2 regions of the Romboutsia sp. 1001713B170207_170306_H8 genome follow, and region 1 is predicted to be linked to the other one. Evidence: riboswitches for the same ligand, from Rfam matches in the RefSeq annotation. Region 1 holds a riboswitch; the other holds the start of a gene.

Region 1 (6,930 bases):
TGAACTTATTTATGGATATACTTGAACTTATAGCATTAATAGCAGGAGGATATTTCGCTTATATAGGAAAGATAACTCTTGGAGATTTTACAGCATATTTATTATATGTAAAGATGTTTATTGAACCGATAAAAAAGCTTATTAACTTTACAGAACAATATCAAAGTGGTATGACAGGATTTGAAAGATTTATGGAAATTGTTAATGAAGAAACAGAAAAAGAAGCTGAAAATCCTATAGAGTTAAAAGATGTAAAAGGAGATATAAACATTGAAAATATATCTTTTACTTATGAAGATAAAAAAGAAGTATTAAAAGGATTAAATTTAAATATAGAAGCGGGAAAAACCGTAGCACTAGTTGGACCATCAGGTGGAGGAAAAACTACTTTATGTAGTTTAATACCAAGATTTTATGAATTTGAACAAGGTGATATAAAAATAGATGGAATAAGTGTTAAAGATGTAAGTTTAAAATCATTAAGAAAAAATATTGGAGTAGTTCAGCAAGATGTATTTTTATTTACGGGAACTATAAAAGATAATATTATTTGTGCTAAGCCAGAGGCCAATGAGGATGAGATTATAGAAGCTGCAAAAAAAGCTAGAATACATGAGTTTATTGAAAGTCTACCAGAAGGATACGATACTTATATAGGAGAAAGAGGTGTTAAATTATCTGGAGGGCAAAAGCAAAGAATTTCTATATCAAGGATATTCTTAAAGAATCCACCAATAATTATACTTGATGAAGCAACTTCAGCTCTTGATAATGTTACTGAAAGAGAAATTCAAGCATCTTTAGAAGAGTTAAGTAAAGATAGAACTAATTTAGTAGTAGCTCATAGATTATCTACTGTAAGAAATGCTGATGAAATTGTTGTTTTAACTAATAATGGAATTGCAGAAAGAGGAACTCATGAAGAATTAATAAATAAAGGTGGAGTTTATAGTAAACTTCATAGATAATTATAATAAAGCTAGCAAAATTTGCTAGCTTTATTATTTGAAAGACTTAAAAATATATTTAAATTAGGATAGACTTTTGTTAAAAAATAATATAAAGTTTAGGAATATTGATTTAGACTAAAGATATATCATAAAAATAAAGGAGGTGCTAGATGTATATAGATTTCCATAATCATATAGATTTCCATAATCATATAGATTTTTATAGTAAGGATAAAGTCAATGAAGTAATAAATATTATAAATAAAGAAAAAATAATAACTATAGCTTGTGCAATGGATGAAAAAAGTTATATAGAAAATATTGGATACTCAAATAAAAGTGATTATATAATACCTATATTTGGTATACATCCTAGTAAAGTTAAAAATAATAAATTTAATTTTGATAAAATAGAAAATTATATAAAATATGCCCCTTTGATCGGAGAAATAGGCCTTGATTTTTATTGGGTAGAAGAAAAAGAAACTTATTTAAATCAAATTGAGGTATTTGAGTATTTTTTACAAACTGCTAAAAAATATAATAAATATATAAATGTACACACTAAGGGGGCAGAGGAATTAGTATTAGATTATATAAAAAAGTATGATGTGTCAGAACAAACTATAATACATTGGTACTCAGGAGAAGAAAAAACTTTAGAAAAGTTAATAGATATAAAGTGTTTGTTTACTGGAAGTGTTGATTTAGGGTACAGCGATAAAACTAATGAGATAATAAAGAAAATTCCAATAAACCAATTATTAGCAGAAACTGATGGACCAACTGCATTACAGTGGGTAAATAATATTTATGGAATGCCAGATGAAATAAAGAAAGTATATAAAAAAATAAGTGATATTAAAAATGTTGAAGTTGAAGAATTTAAAGAGCACTGTAGCAAAATACTAAAAGAAATAACAAATTTTAACAAAAAGTAGCGCAAGTTATTAAAGAATGATACAATTAATATAGAAAATAAAAAATACATACAGGGGAGCTAATTTGCTGAGAGGAGATTAAAATCTCGACCCTTAACCTGATTTGGGTAATGCCAACGTAGGTAGGATGTTAATTATAGTGATTAATAATATAAATTATTATATTTTATTATAAAAAGTCTTATCTTAATGATAGGACTTTTTTTATTAAAAATTAAAAGGAGGAAATAAAATGGTAATAGCAGATATAGCAGTAGTACCTTTAAGACCTTATAGAGGAGAAGAAGAAATGTATAAGGTTGTAGATGCATGTATAGAATGCATAGAAGAAAGTGGATTAAAATATGAAGTTGGTGCAAATAGTACAACTATAGAGGGAGATTTTGAAGACATCTTTAAAATAATTCAAAAGGTACATAAGTTACCTTTTGAACTTGGGTGCGAAAGAGTTATAACTACTGTTAGGATAGACGAGAAAGCAGGAGGAATAACAATTGAAGACAAGCTTAAAAATCATAGACAAAAGTAAAAATTATATCTACCCAATATTAACATTTATAACAATATTAATTATTTGGCAATTAGTTGTTGAATACAAAGAGATACCTCAATACATACTGCCAACGCCAATAGATATTATTAACGTATTTATTAATGACTATCAAGTTTTATTTGCTAATATAAAAGTTACTTTATATGAATCTATATGTGGTTTCATTTTGGCTTTAGTTAGTGCAATGTTTTTAGGAGTAATTATGGACTTTGTAAGTATAATAAGAAAATGCTTATACCCTATATTATTAGTTTCCCAAACTATTCCAACTATAACCATTGCACCACTTTTAATAATCTGGTTTGGATTTGATACTTTACCTAAAATATTAATGGTCAATTTAACTTGTTTCTTTCCAATACTTATAAACTTTGTAGATGGATTAGAAAATATAGATAAAGATTATCTAAATCTATTTGAAACTATGAAAAGTACAAAATTAAAAACTTTTATTCATTTAAAACTTCCAATGTCTTTAGATAAATTATTTTCAGGAGTGAAAATATCAGCAACATACATGGTTGTATCAGCAACTGTTGCAGAGTGGCTTGGAGGAACAGAAGGTTTAGGGGTATACATGGTAAGGTCAAAAAGTGCATATGCACTTGATAAGGTATTCGCATCAACAATTATAGTTGTAATACTTAGTTTAATATTCGTGGGAATAGTAGATATATTAAGAAAAGTAATAATAAGACATAAATAATCAGGAGGAGATAAGATGAAATTAAAAAGAATGATGTCACTAGCTTTAATTAGTACATTAAGTTTAGGAGTACTTTCAGGTTGTACAAAAAATAAAGAAGCAAAAAGTGAAAATGAATTACAAGATGTTACGATGGTCTTAGACTGGACACCTAATACTAATCATACTGGATTATATGTAGCGTTGGAAAAAGGTTACTTTAAAGACGAAGGATTAAATGTAAAAATAGTTCAACCATCTGATGGTGGATCAGCTACTTTAGTTGCAACTGGAAAAGCGGATTTTGGGATTAGTTATCAAGAAGAAGTTACTTATGCTAAGACAAGTAAAGATCCATTACCAATAAAAGCAATAGCAACAGTTATACAACATAATACATCAGGGTTTGCATCTTTAAAGAGTAAAAATATAACTTCACCAAAAGACTTTGAAGGAAAAACTTATGGAGGATGGGGATCTCCATCAGAAGATGCAATACTTGATGCTGTTATGAAAAAAGAAAATGTAGACTTTTCTAAACTAAAAGTTTTAGATGTTGGAGAAGATGATTTCTTTACAGCAGTAAATAACAGTGTAGATATGATGTGGATATTTGAAGGTTGGACAGCAATAGAAGCTAAGCAAAAAGGTATAGATTTAAATTATATATCATTAAGAGATTTAGATGAAAGATTAGATTATTATACTCCAGTTATAATATCTAATGAAACTATATTAAGTGAAAATCCAGAACTAGCTAAAAAGTTTTTAAATGCTACATCAAAAGGATATAATTATGCTGTAGAAAATCCAGAAGAATCAGCAAAAATCTTAGTAAAGCATGCATCTGAAATAGATGAAACCTTAGCTATAGAAAGTCAAAAATTCTTAGCAAATGAATATATAAGTGATGCAAGTAGATGGGGAGAAATGAAGGATAGTGTATGGAATAATTACACAGAATTTTTAAGAGAGTACAATTTAATAGAAAAGGATTTGAAAGCAAGTGATGCATATACCAATGAATTCTTACCAGAATAACAAAGCAAAGCTAATATTAAAAAATGTAAGTAAGAGTTATGATAATTTATTAATATTAAAAAATATAAGCATAGATATAAAAGAAGGGGAATTGATTACTTTATTAGGTCCAAGTGGAAGTGGTAAAAGTACAATATTTAATATAATAACAGGTATTACTAAAATGGATAGTGGAGATATGCACATAGATGGTAAAATAAGTTATATGCAACAAAAGGATTTATTATTGCCATATAAGAACATTATTGACAATGTATCTATTCCCTTAATTATTAATAAGAATAAAAAAAGTCAGGCCAGAAATATAGTGAAACCTTATTTTAAAGAATTTGGTTTAGAAGGGTATGAGCTTAAGTTTCCCAGTGAATTATCTGGTGGAATGAAGCAAAGGGCTAACTTTTTAAGAACTTTTATAAATAGTAAAGATTTAATGTTGTTAGATGAACCGTTTGGAGCACTTGATTCTATAACTAAGTCGAATATGCAAAAGTGGCTACTTAATGTTAGAAAAAAGTTTAACTCAACAATTATGCTTATAACTCATGATATAGAAGAAGCAATCACTTTATCGGATAGGATATACGTTATTTCTGAAAAGCCAGCAAGTATTAAAGCTGAATTTATATTAAATAATAAAAATAAATATAAGTTTGGCAGTGATGATTATATAAAATTAAAAAAAGATATATTGAATTTACTTTAGAAAATAGCTTAGATATATAGTTGTATATCTAAGCTATTTTTATTAAAAGAGTAATGTGAGAATATTAAAGTGTAAAAATGGATAAATTATACTTGTCAATATCATTCAAAGTTTCAGGAGGCATTTATGGACAATAATAAAAATAGAATGAAAGACAGACCAAAATCTAATGCAGAATTAAGAAAAATGTATTTCGAGCATGGCTCTGAAATCGGAGTAAAAGATGGCGAAAAAATAGGGGCAAGAAATTGCGGCACTAATAAAACTAAGAGTGAAAAACTATATCACAAAGTGAAAAAAGATGATTAATCAACCTAAATAAGAAGTGGCAATATAGCTACTTCTTATTTTTTTATAAAAGTATTTTTATTATATAATTGAAGTACTATAATGGAATTAAACAAGTACTTTAAATAAGGAGAAATTTAAATGAATATAAATAATATAGAAAATACAATAGATTTAAGAAAGAAAATAATAGAAAAATCATCTGAATTATTTTTAACTCAAGGGTATAATAAGACTACAGTTAGAAAGATAGCAGATGATTGTGGAATAGGAAGAGGACATCTATACTATTATTTTAAAAAGAAAGAAGATATACTACTTTTTATATACAGAGATTTTTTAGAAAAAATATATGAGTATATAAATAATAATAATGATATTGGCAGTAATACTATGGTTAGATATGCAGTTAGTCAGTATTTATATACATATATAATAGTAAGTTCACATTCATTATTTAGAATATATATAGAAGCATCTAAGGTAGACGTAATAAGAAAAGAATATGTGAGTATATTGATAGACTTATTTAATAAAAAAGGATTAAATAAAGAATTTGAATTTGATGAAGAAGATATATACTTAAGTATGACTATTGGATGTGCAGGAGAAAGTGAACTTCTAAATAGGTATTATGAGAAAGATTGTAGTTTAACTTTAGATGATATAGTAAATAGTACAATAATGACTAGATTATTACTACTTAACATTGATTATAATAAAATTAATAATATAATAGAAGAAGCTATAAAAATAATCAATAATTTAGACCTAGATAATATCAAAAGTATAAGTGAAATAAAAACATTTTGGTCTAAATATATACAGTAAAAGAGAGGTAAAAGTATGATTAAAGAATTACTAATAGGAAGCTCCCTTCTATTAGGAGGATACACTTTTTTTAGATTTGAGAATAAATCATTAGAGAAAGTGGAATATTTTATAGAAAATGAAAAAATTCCAAGGGAGTTTGATAACTTTAATATAGTTCAAATTAGTGATTTACATAATATGAAATTTGGAGAGAATAATTGTAAGCTGTTACAATATGTAGACGAATTGTGTCCAGATATCATAGTAATAACAGGAGATTTAGTAGATGGAGAAAAATCAAATTTTAATGTTGCTCTTAATTTAATAGATGATCTATCTAAGAAGTATAAAGTATATCATATAATAGGAAATCATGAACAAAAGGCTTTAATAAAGAGGTATAGAGATAAGTATAAAGAGTATTTTAGTGAATTAGGTAAGAAAAATATTATAAATTTAAATAATGAACATATTGAGATAAATCGTGGAAATAGTAGCATAAATTTATATGGATTAGTAGTTCCACTAAGTTGTTATAGATACTTATTTGAGAAAAAAGATAATATTAATATAGATAAAAAATATGTTGAAAAATTACTAGGACCTATAAATAAAGGTAAGTATAATATATTATTAGCTCATACTCCTTTTTATTTTAATGAATACGCAAAATGGGGTGCAGATTTAATTCTAGCTGGGCATGTCCATGGAGGAATAATAAGGTTGCCTTTTTTAGGTGGATTGCTATCTCCAAATAGAGAATTTTTTCCTAAGTATGACTTAGGGAAATATGAGTATAATAATTCAGAAATGGTATTAACTAAAGGACTAGGAGGTTCAAAAGTGTTAGTTAGAGTAAACTGTAGACCAGAGTTAGTCAAAATAATACTTAAGAGTAAAGAATAAAAATTTTATTAAATAATAAAATTAAATAATAAAATTTGAAAATAGAAATT
Region 2 (6,930 bases), on a different contig from region 1:
ATATATTCAATACAAAATATGTTGTCGATGGAGAAGTAACTAATAACCTTTATGCACAAGAATTTAGAAGGATTAAAGGTTTAGGTGGAGATAGAGATAACTGGAATGAAATTATGAAGAGATTTAATGGACAAGAGTTTGCTATGCATTATTTTGAAAGACTAGCTGTATTATCTCAAATAAATATAGCTTATGGATATGATGCTTATGCAAAAATGTCTACATATGTAAGACATAATACTTCACAAATATCTTCGGTAAAAGGTTCAGACCAACAAAGATTAGCTGTGGCATATTCATTAGCATTAAATGTAAATTTACTTGATTTCTTTGAGGGTTGGAATTATATAACAGTTACAGATCAAATGAGAGAAGTTGTAGCCAATTTACCAAAACTTGATAAAAAGATAGAGTATTTACATGGCGGTGCTTATGACTATAAAGGAAATGGATTCGATGAAAATTTAAAAATAGAAGTAAGTTCTAAATTAAATGAAGAAAATGCAACTAATACTTTATCATTTACTATAGATAGTGAAAATAGTGATGATTTACTAGGATATGAAATTTTAAAAGACAATGAAGTTATAGGATTTACAAGAGGTAATAACTTTGTAGTTAAAAGTGTTGATGTAAATGAAAATACAATATATGAAGTAGTTGCATATGCAAAAGATTTATCAACAGCAAAAGGTGTAAGTGTAAAAGCATTTTCACCAATATTAAGTGTACAACAAGATAATATGATGGTTAGCTTAAATAGCCAATTTAATGCAGAAGATTTTGCAAAGGCATTAAATTATAAGGGTGAGGATATAAGCTCTAATATAATAATAGAAAGTAATGTTAATACAAGTAAAAAAGGTAATTATCAAGTTAAGTATACTTTAGTAGATAATGAAGTAGAACTTTCTAAAACTGTTGATATAGAAGTAGTAAGCTCATTTGATTATTTATCTGATAGTGATTGGGAAAGTGTAGAAACTCAGCATGGAACACCAAGAAGAAATAGCAATCTAAAAGGTAGAGTAAATGGAGAAATAAAAGCATTTGATAAAGGGATAGGAATACATGCAAATGGTAAGGTTGTTTATAATTTAGAAGGAAAAAATTATGATACATTTGAAGCACTTGTAGGTGTTGACGGAACAATAGCAGCACAAGATAATTCAAGTATAACATTTAAAGTTGTAGCAGATGAACAAACAGTAGCAACTACAAGAGTCTTAAAGTATAGTGATAATATGGTTTATATAAGTGTACCAGTAAGTGGTATTAGTAAATTAGAAATACAAGTTAATAATGGTGGAAATGGAAATACATCAGACTATGGTGTAATAATTAATCCAAAATTAAGTAATAACAATATGAAACCAAGTATAGATATATCTAAGACTTCTGATATTGTAAAATTAGGACAAGAGTATGATTTAACAGAAGGTGTAACTGCTAGTGATATTGAAGATGGAGAGTTAACAAAAGCTATAAATATTAATTCTAATGGCTTTACAACTAATAAAACTGGAAGATACATTATTGAATATACAGTAACGGATAGTGATAATAATACTACGACTGTTAGTAAAAACATAGTAGTGTATAGTGATGTAGTTTATGCTAGTAATACAGATTGGCAATCTGCAACAACTGATTGGCAAAGTGTAAGAAAAGATAAATCAAGTTCTAATGGAACTATAAAAGTTGGTATTGATGGACAAACTAAAGAATTTGAAAAAGGAATAGGAACACATGCTAATTCTACAATAATTTATAATGTAGAAGGTAAAGGATATGAATACTTTGAAACACTTGTAGGTATTGATAGAAATATATCACAACAAAATAACTCAAGTGTAATATTCCAAATATTTGCTGATGGAGAAAAAGTATTCGATAGTGGTTTAATGAAATGGAGCGATAATGCTAAACTAGCTAGAATAAAATTAGATGGAGTTAGTGAGTTAAAGTTAGTAGCTAATAATGGTGGTAATGGAAATACATCAGACCACGCTAACTTTGCAGATGCAAAATTCTTAATAACAAATTCTAAACCTACGATAGATATAGCTAGTGAGGGGATAACTACAAAGCTTGGTGTAGAAGTAAGCTTAGATAGTGAATACAGTGCAACTGATGCAGAAGATGGAGACTTAACTAATAAAGTAGTAGTAGAAGATAATGTTAACTTCAATAAAGCTGGTAAATACGAACAAACTTTCACAGTTACAGATTCAGATGGAAATACAACTATAAAAACTAGATATATAAAAGTAGTAGATATGAATGATACTACATATATAAGTGATATAGACTGGACATCAGCTCAAATAGGTTGGAATACAATTAAAAAAGATAAGGCAGTAAGTGGAAATGCCTTAAGGCTTACTGATGAAAGTGGAAGAGAGGTTTCTTATGAAAAAGGAATTGGTACTCATTCTACATCTACTATAAAATATGATTTAACTAATGATGATTATGGATATTTCACTAGCTTTGTTGGAGTAGATAGAACAATGTATGGAAGTGTTGGTTCAGTAACATTTGAAATTTACTTAGATAATGAAAAAGTATACGATAGTGGATTAATGAGCTCAAGAGATGCTCAAAAATATGTTGAAATAAATCTTAAGGATGCTAAAGAATTAAAACTTGTAGTAACTGATGGAAAAAATGGGAATGGATCAGACCATGCTAACTTTGCAGATGCGAAGCTTCATTTTGCAAATTCAGAAAGTGTAGAAGTAAATAGAGTAAACCTTGATGAATTAATTGAAAATGTAAATAGTATAAATGAGGCTAATTATACAATAGAAAGTTATAAGGTAGTAAAAGATACATTAGCTGTAGTAGAAAATTCATTAAATGATGGTTATAATCAAGTAGAGATAGATGAATTATATAACACTTTAAAAGAAGCTTATGATAATTTAGTTTCATTAATAAATTGGAATGATCTTATAGATGCTATAGAAAATAATAATGAATATAATGAGTTAAATTATTATAAAGATGTAATGGAAAGTCATAAGAATTTAATTAATGAAGCTAGAAATATGATAGAAGAAAATCAATCTACACAAGAAGAAATAGATTCTATGTGCAATAGAATATTAGAATCATCTAAAAACTTAGTTGCTAGAGAAAATAAAATAGCTCTTAATAAAGCTATAGAAAAAGCAGAGTCTATAGAAAATGTTAATTATAATTCTATTAGGTGGAAAAATTTACAAGATGCTTTGGTAGATGCAAAAGTAATTTATAATGATGTAAATGCAAGTGATATAGATGTAGAATCATTTACTTTCTTAATGAACTACTTAATAGATGAATTAAAGTAAATATTTAAGAATAAAATTGCTGGAATATAAATTTTCAGCAATTTTATTTTTTATATATATTTGTTATAATAATTAATAAATAAAAATGAATTAGGAGGATGTTATGGCAGGGAATATATTTGGAAAAATGGCAGCAGATACATTAGGCTTATCTGATATAGGTAAGATAATAGATCCAAAGGATTTTAACAAAGTTGATGGTGATGATTATATAATGAACGAAGATGGAGAAAAGATATACTTCGTTATAAAATCAAAGTCAGATGAGTATGTATTTACAAATAGAGGACTAATTCATGTAGATGGAGCATCTGCAGTAAGCAAAAAAAGAGTAGTAAAAAGACATGAGTTTAGAAGTGAAAATGTGCACTCAGTAACTTTAGAAACAGCTGGAACAGTAGACTTAGATGTTGAAATAAAATTTAGTTTTGGAAGTGAACACTTTAGTATAGATGTAGATAAAAAACAAATAGAGCAATTAAAAGATTTGTATAAAGCTTTATTTGAAATTGGAACAGTTCAAAATAGAAATAATCAATCATATGAATATGGTATGAATAGTTTAAACATGGCTAATGAATCTATAAAAAGAGCTCATATAGATGGAAATATAGCTACAATGATTGAAGAAGTAACAAGATTTAATTTTAATTGGATGCAAAATGTTAAGGATACTTATAATAACAAAGACTTTGGATATGTTTTTGAAAAATATATAAATAACTAATAAATTAAGTGCATTATATGCAAATTATCACAAATAGATGTTGCAATCATAATATATATAAAGATATATAGGAAGTAACATCATGAAAATAAGATTAGACATGAATACATCATATATAAGAGTATTACATGCGGCACCAAATGCACCAGCTGTAGATGTATATGCAGGAGATATGATATTATTTAGCAATTTAACATTTGAACAATTCTCATCATATATACCAGTACCACAAGGAAGTTATACTATCAATGTTTATATTGCGGGAACAGAAGAAAATCCAGTAATTAGTCAAAATGTAGATGTACCGGGTGGCAGTATGATAACTGTAGCATCAACAGGTAACTTAAATAATCTAACATTAGTTCCATATATAGAATCAAATCCAAGAAACCTTCAAGATGGAAAATCAAGAGTAAGGGCTATACATTTATCACCAAATGCACCAGAAGTTGATATATATGTAAATGGAAATGAAATGTTTAGTGACGTGGAATTTAGAGAAGCTACAGATTATATAGATGTTAATTATGGGGAATATAGGATAGAAGTTAAGGTAGCTAATACTGATAATATAGTTTTAAGTAGCAATGTAAATTTAAAAGATAGAAAGGTTTACTCATTGTATGTTTTAGGAGATGTACCGAATTTAACTTTAGTTCAGTCTTTGGATGGATGCACGTATATGTTGATGCAATAAATTTATTAGTATAAAAAAGGCATTTCTATTTATATAGAAATGCCTTTTCATATATATAAAACTTATAAATTTTTTATAAGTTTTATAATCTATCTAACATACCTTTTAACATACTAGCATGTCTAGCTTCATCTCTAGCAGCATGATCTATAAATGTATATAGTTCTTCAAGATCTGAATTCTTAGCTTTTTGAGCAAGCTCTGATTTATATTTATTAGAACCAACTTCACCTTTAATCATGTTTGATATATTAGTTTTAGTACAATCTGAAACTTTACCAAGAAGTTCAGCATATTGAGCAGCATGTTCAGCTTCTTCCCAAGCTATGACTTTAAGTACCTCAGCTATTTCTGCGTAACCTTGTCTTTGTGCAACTCTTGCCATAGCTAAGTATAAACCAACCTCAGCAGTTTCACCATTAAATTGTCCTTGTAAGCTTTGTTTAAATTCTTCATTATCTTTTACTAAACCAAGTTGATTTTCTTTTTCAAAATTTAATTTTTCCATGTTAAAAATATTCCTTTCAATAATAGTCTAAGCATATTTTTAACTTACACGTTTGAAAATATTCTATGATAATTTTGTAATATAAATCTATTTTATATATTCATTTAATATGTCTAAATTATATAATTAATAATTGACAATATAAAAAAATATATTACAATTAAATTATAAGTAAATAATTAATGCTAGGGGTGCCATTGGCTGAGAGGTTTATACCGACCCTTATTACCTGATCTGGTTAGTACCAGCGTAGGAAAGCAAGAGTAGATATTAATATAATAATCTAGTAAATTAATTAGAGAGTTATAATAATTTTGAATTTTGAAGCTATACCTAATCAGGTATAGCTTTTTTATTTATAATTCATTTATTTATTTATTGAGGAGGTAAGGGAATGGTAAACACAATAATGTTAATTATATGTTTAATACCTATAGCTTATTATTTATTAAACATAAAGAAAATTAAGCTAGATACAAAAACAATGATAGTTGTATCTTTATTTGCTGCATGTAGCTTTATTTTATCTAAAATAAAACTAATCCAATATCCACAAGGAGGAGGTATTGAATTATTATCATCAGTGCCAATTTTAATGATTGGTTTACTTTATGGGCCTATTACTGGTATGACTTGTGGGTTAATTACAGGAATACTAGGTTTAATAGGTTCGGCATATATAATTCATCCAGCTCAATTTTTACTAGACTATATATTACCAACTATGTTACTTGGACTTAGTGGACTATTTGATTGTAATAAAAAGAGAAATATATTTATAGGATGCATATTAGCCGTGCTTTTAAAGCAACTTTCTCACATACTTTCAGGATGTATTTATTTTGCAGATTATGCATGGGAAGGATGGAATCCAGTTGCTTATTCAATAGTTTACAATTTATCAGGTACAGGATTAGAAGGATTGCTTAGTAGTATAGTTTTAGTTACAATGCCATTATCTAAAATTAAAAGAATGGCAAATATACAAACTATAACAAAAGAACATTTAGAAGAAAGTTATGATAAATAATTATAAATAAAAAAATCCAATAGTTAACCTATTGGATTTTTTTATTAATTTAGTATATATTTATTAATAATTAAGCTTGTTTAGTCTTAGATTTAAATTGTTTTTTTATAGTATTGAATCCTTCTATCATAAGAATAATAGCAAGAATTACTAAAAGTAAAGCTAGGATAGTACGTATATAACACCAGCCAAGTCCAGTACCGCCAGACATAATAGCTAGAACATTAGATTTAATAGTAAGCACTAAAGAAGTAACAGTTACTACAAGCATAAATACCATTGGTATAAAGAACATCTTATTGTTTCTACCGATATTACCAAGCCATGTAGCTATAGCAAGCAAACCAAGTGCAGCTAATAGTTGATTTGCAGCTCCAAATAAAGCCCATATATTTGCATATCCAGTAAGACCAAGACTTATACCTAATACAACAGTAATAAGTGTTGCTACATATGGATTTGTTATAGCCTTTTTAAATCCTGAAACATCATCTCTAGTTTCACCAGGGGCAAGCCAAAATTCTTGGAACATATAACGAGCAAGACGAGTTGCAGTATCTAATGAAGTTAGGCAGAAAACTGAAACTGTTAAAACTAATAAAGAGTATGCTATGTTATAAACATTAGAAA

The links. A riboswitch is a leader RNA that binds a small molecule or an ion and turns the genes downstream of it on or off. The one in region 1 is predicted to bind thiamine pyrophosphate.
Region 2: it holds a riboswitch for thiamine pyrophosphate, as region 1 does, so the genes downstream of both, thiT (energy-coupled thiamine transporter ThiT) here and I2A66_RS11635 (MTH1187 family thiamine-binding protein) in region 1, are expected to answer to the same signal.

Annotation. Positions count from the first base shown of each region.
Region 1 is NZ_JADNAX010000005.1:193,965-200,894, reverse strand. Features, by position in the region: gene I2A66_RS11645 (ABC transporter ATP-binding protein) at 1-968, shown strand, start outside; gene I2A66_RS11640 (TatD family hydrolase) at 1,121-1,891, shown strand; TPP riboswitch at 1,934-2,033, shown strand; gene I2A66_RS11635 (MTH1187 family thiamine-binding protein) at 2,124-2,420, shown strand; gene I2A66_RS11630 (ABC transporter permease) at 2,386-3,150, shown strand; gene I2A66_RS11625 (ABC transporter substrate-binding protein) at 3,166-4,170, shown strand; gene I2A66_RS11620 (ABC transporter ATP-binding protein) at 4,151-4,873, shown strand; gene I2A66_RS11615 (hypothetical protein) at 5,000-5,182, shown strand; gene I2A66_RS11610 (TetR/AcrR family transcriptional regulator) at 5,303-5,992, shown strand; gene I2A66_RS11605 (metallophosphoesterase) at 6,008-6,880, shown strand.
Region 2 is NZ_JADNAX010000001.1:540,907-547,836, forward strand. Features, by position in the region: gene I2A66_RS02635 (NPCBM/NEW2 domain-containing protein) at 1-3,338, shown strand, start outside; gene I2A66_RS02640 (PH domain-containing protein) at 3,442-4,065, shown strand; gene I2A66_RS02645 (DUF4397 domain-containing protein) at 4,148-4,762, shown strand; gene I2A66_RS02650 (ferritin-like domain-containing protein) at 4,845-5,270, opposite strand; TPP riboswitch at 5,448-5,543, shown strand; gene thiT (energy-coupled thiamine transporter ThiT) at 5,665-6,300, shown strand; gene I2A66_RS02660 (carbon starvation CstA family protein) at 6,371-6,930, opposite strand, start outside.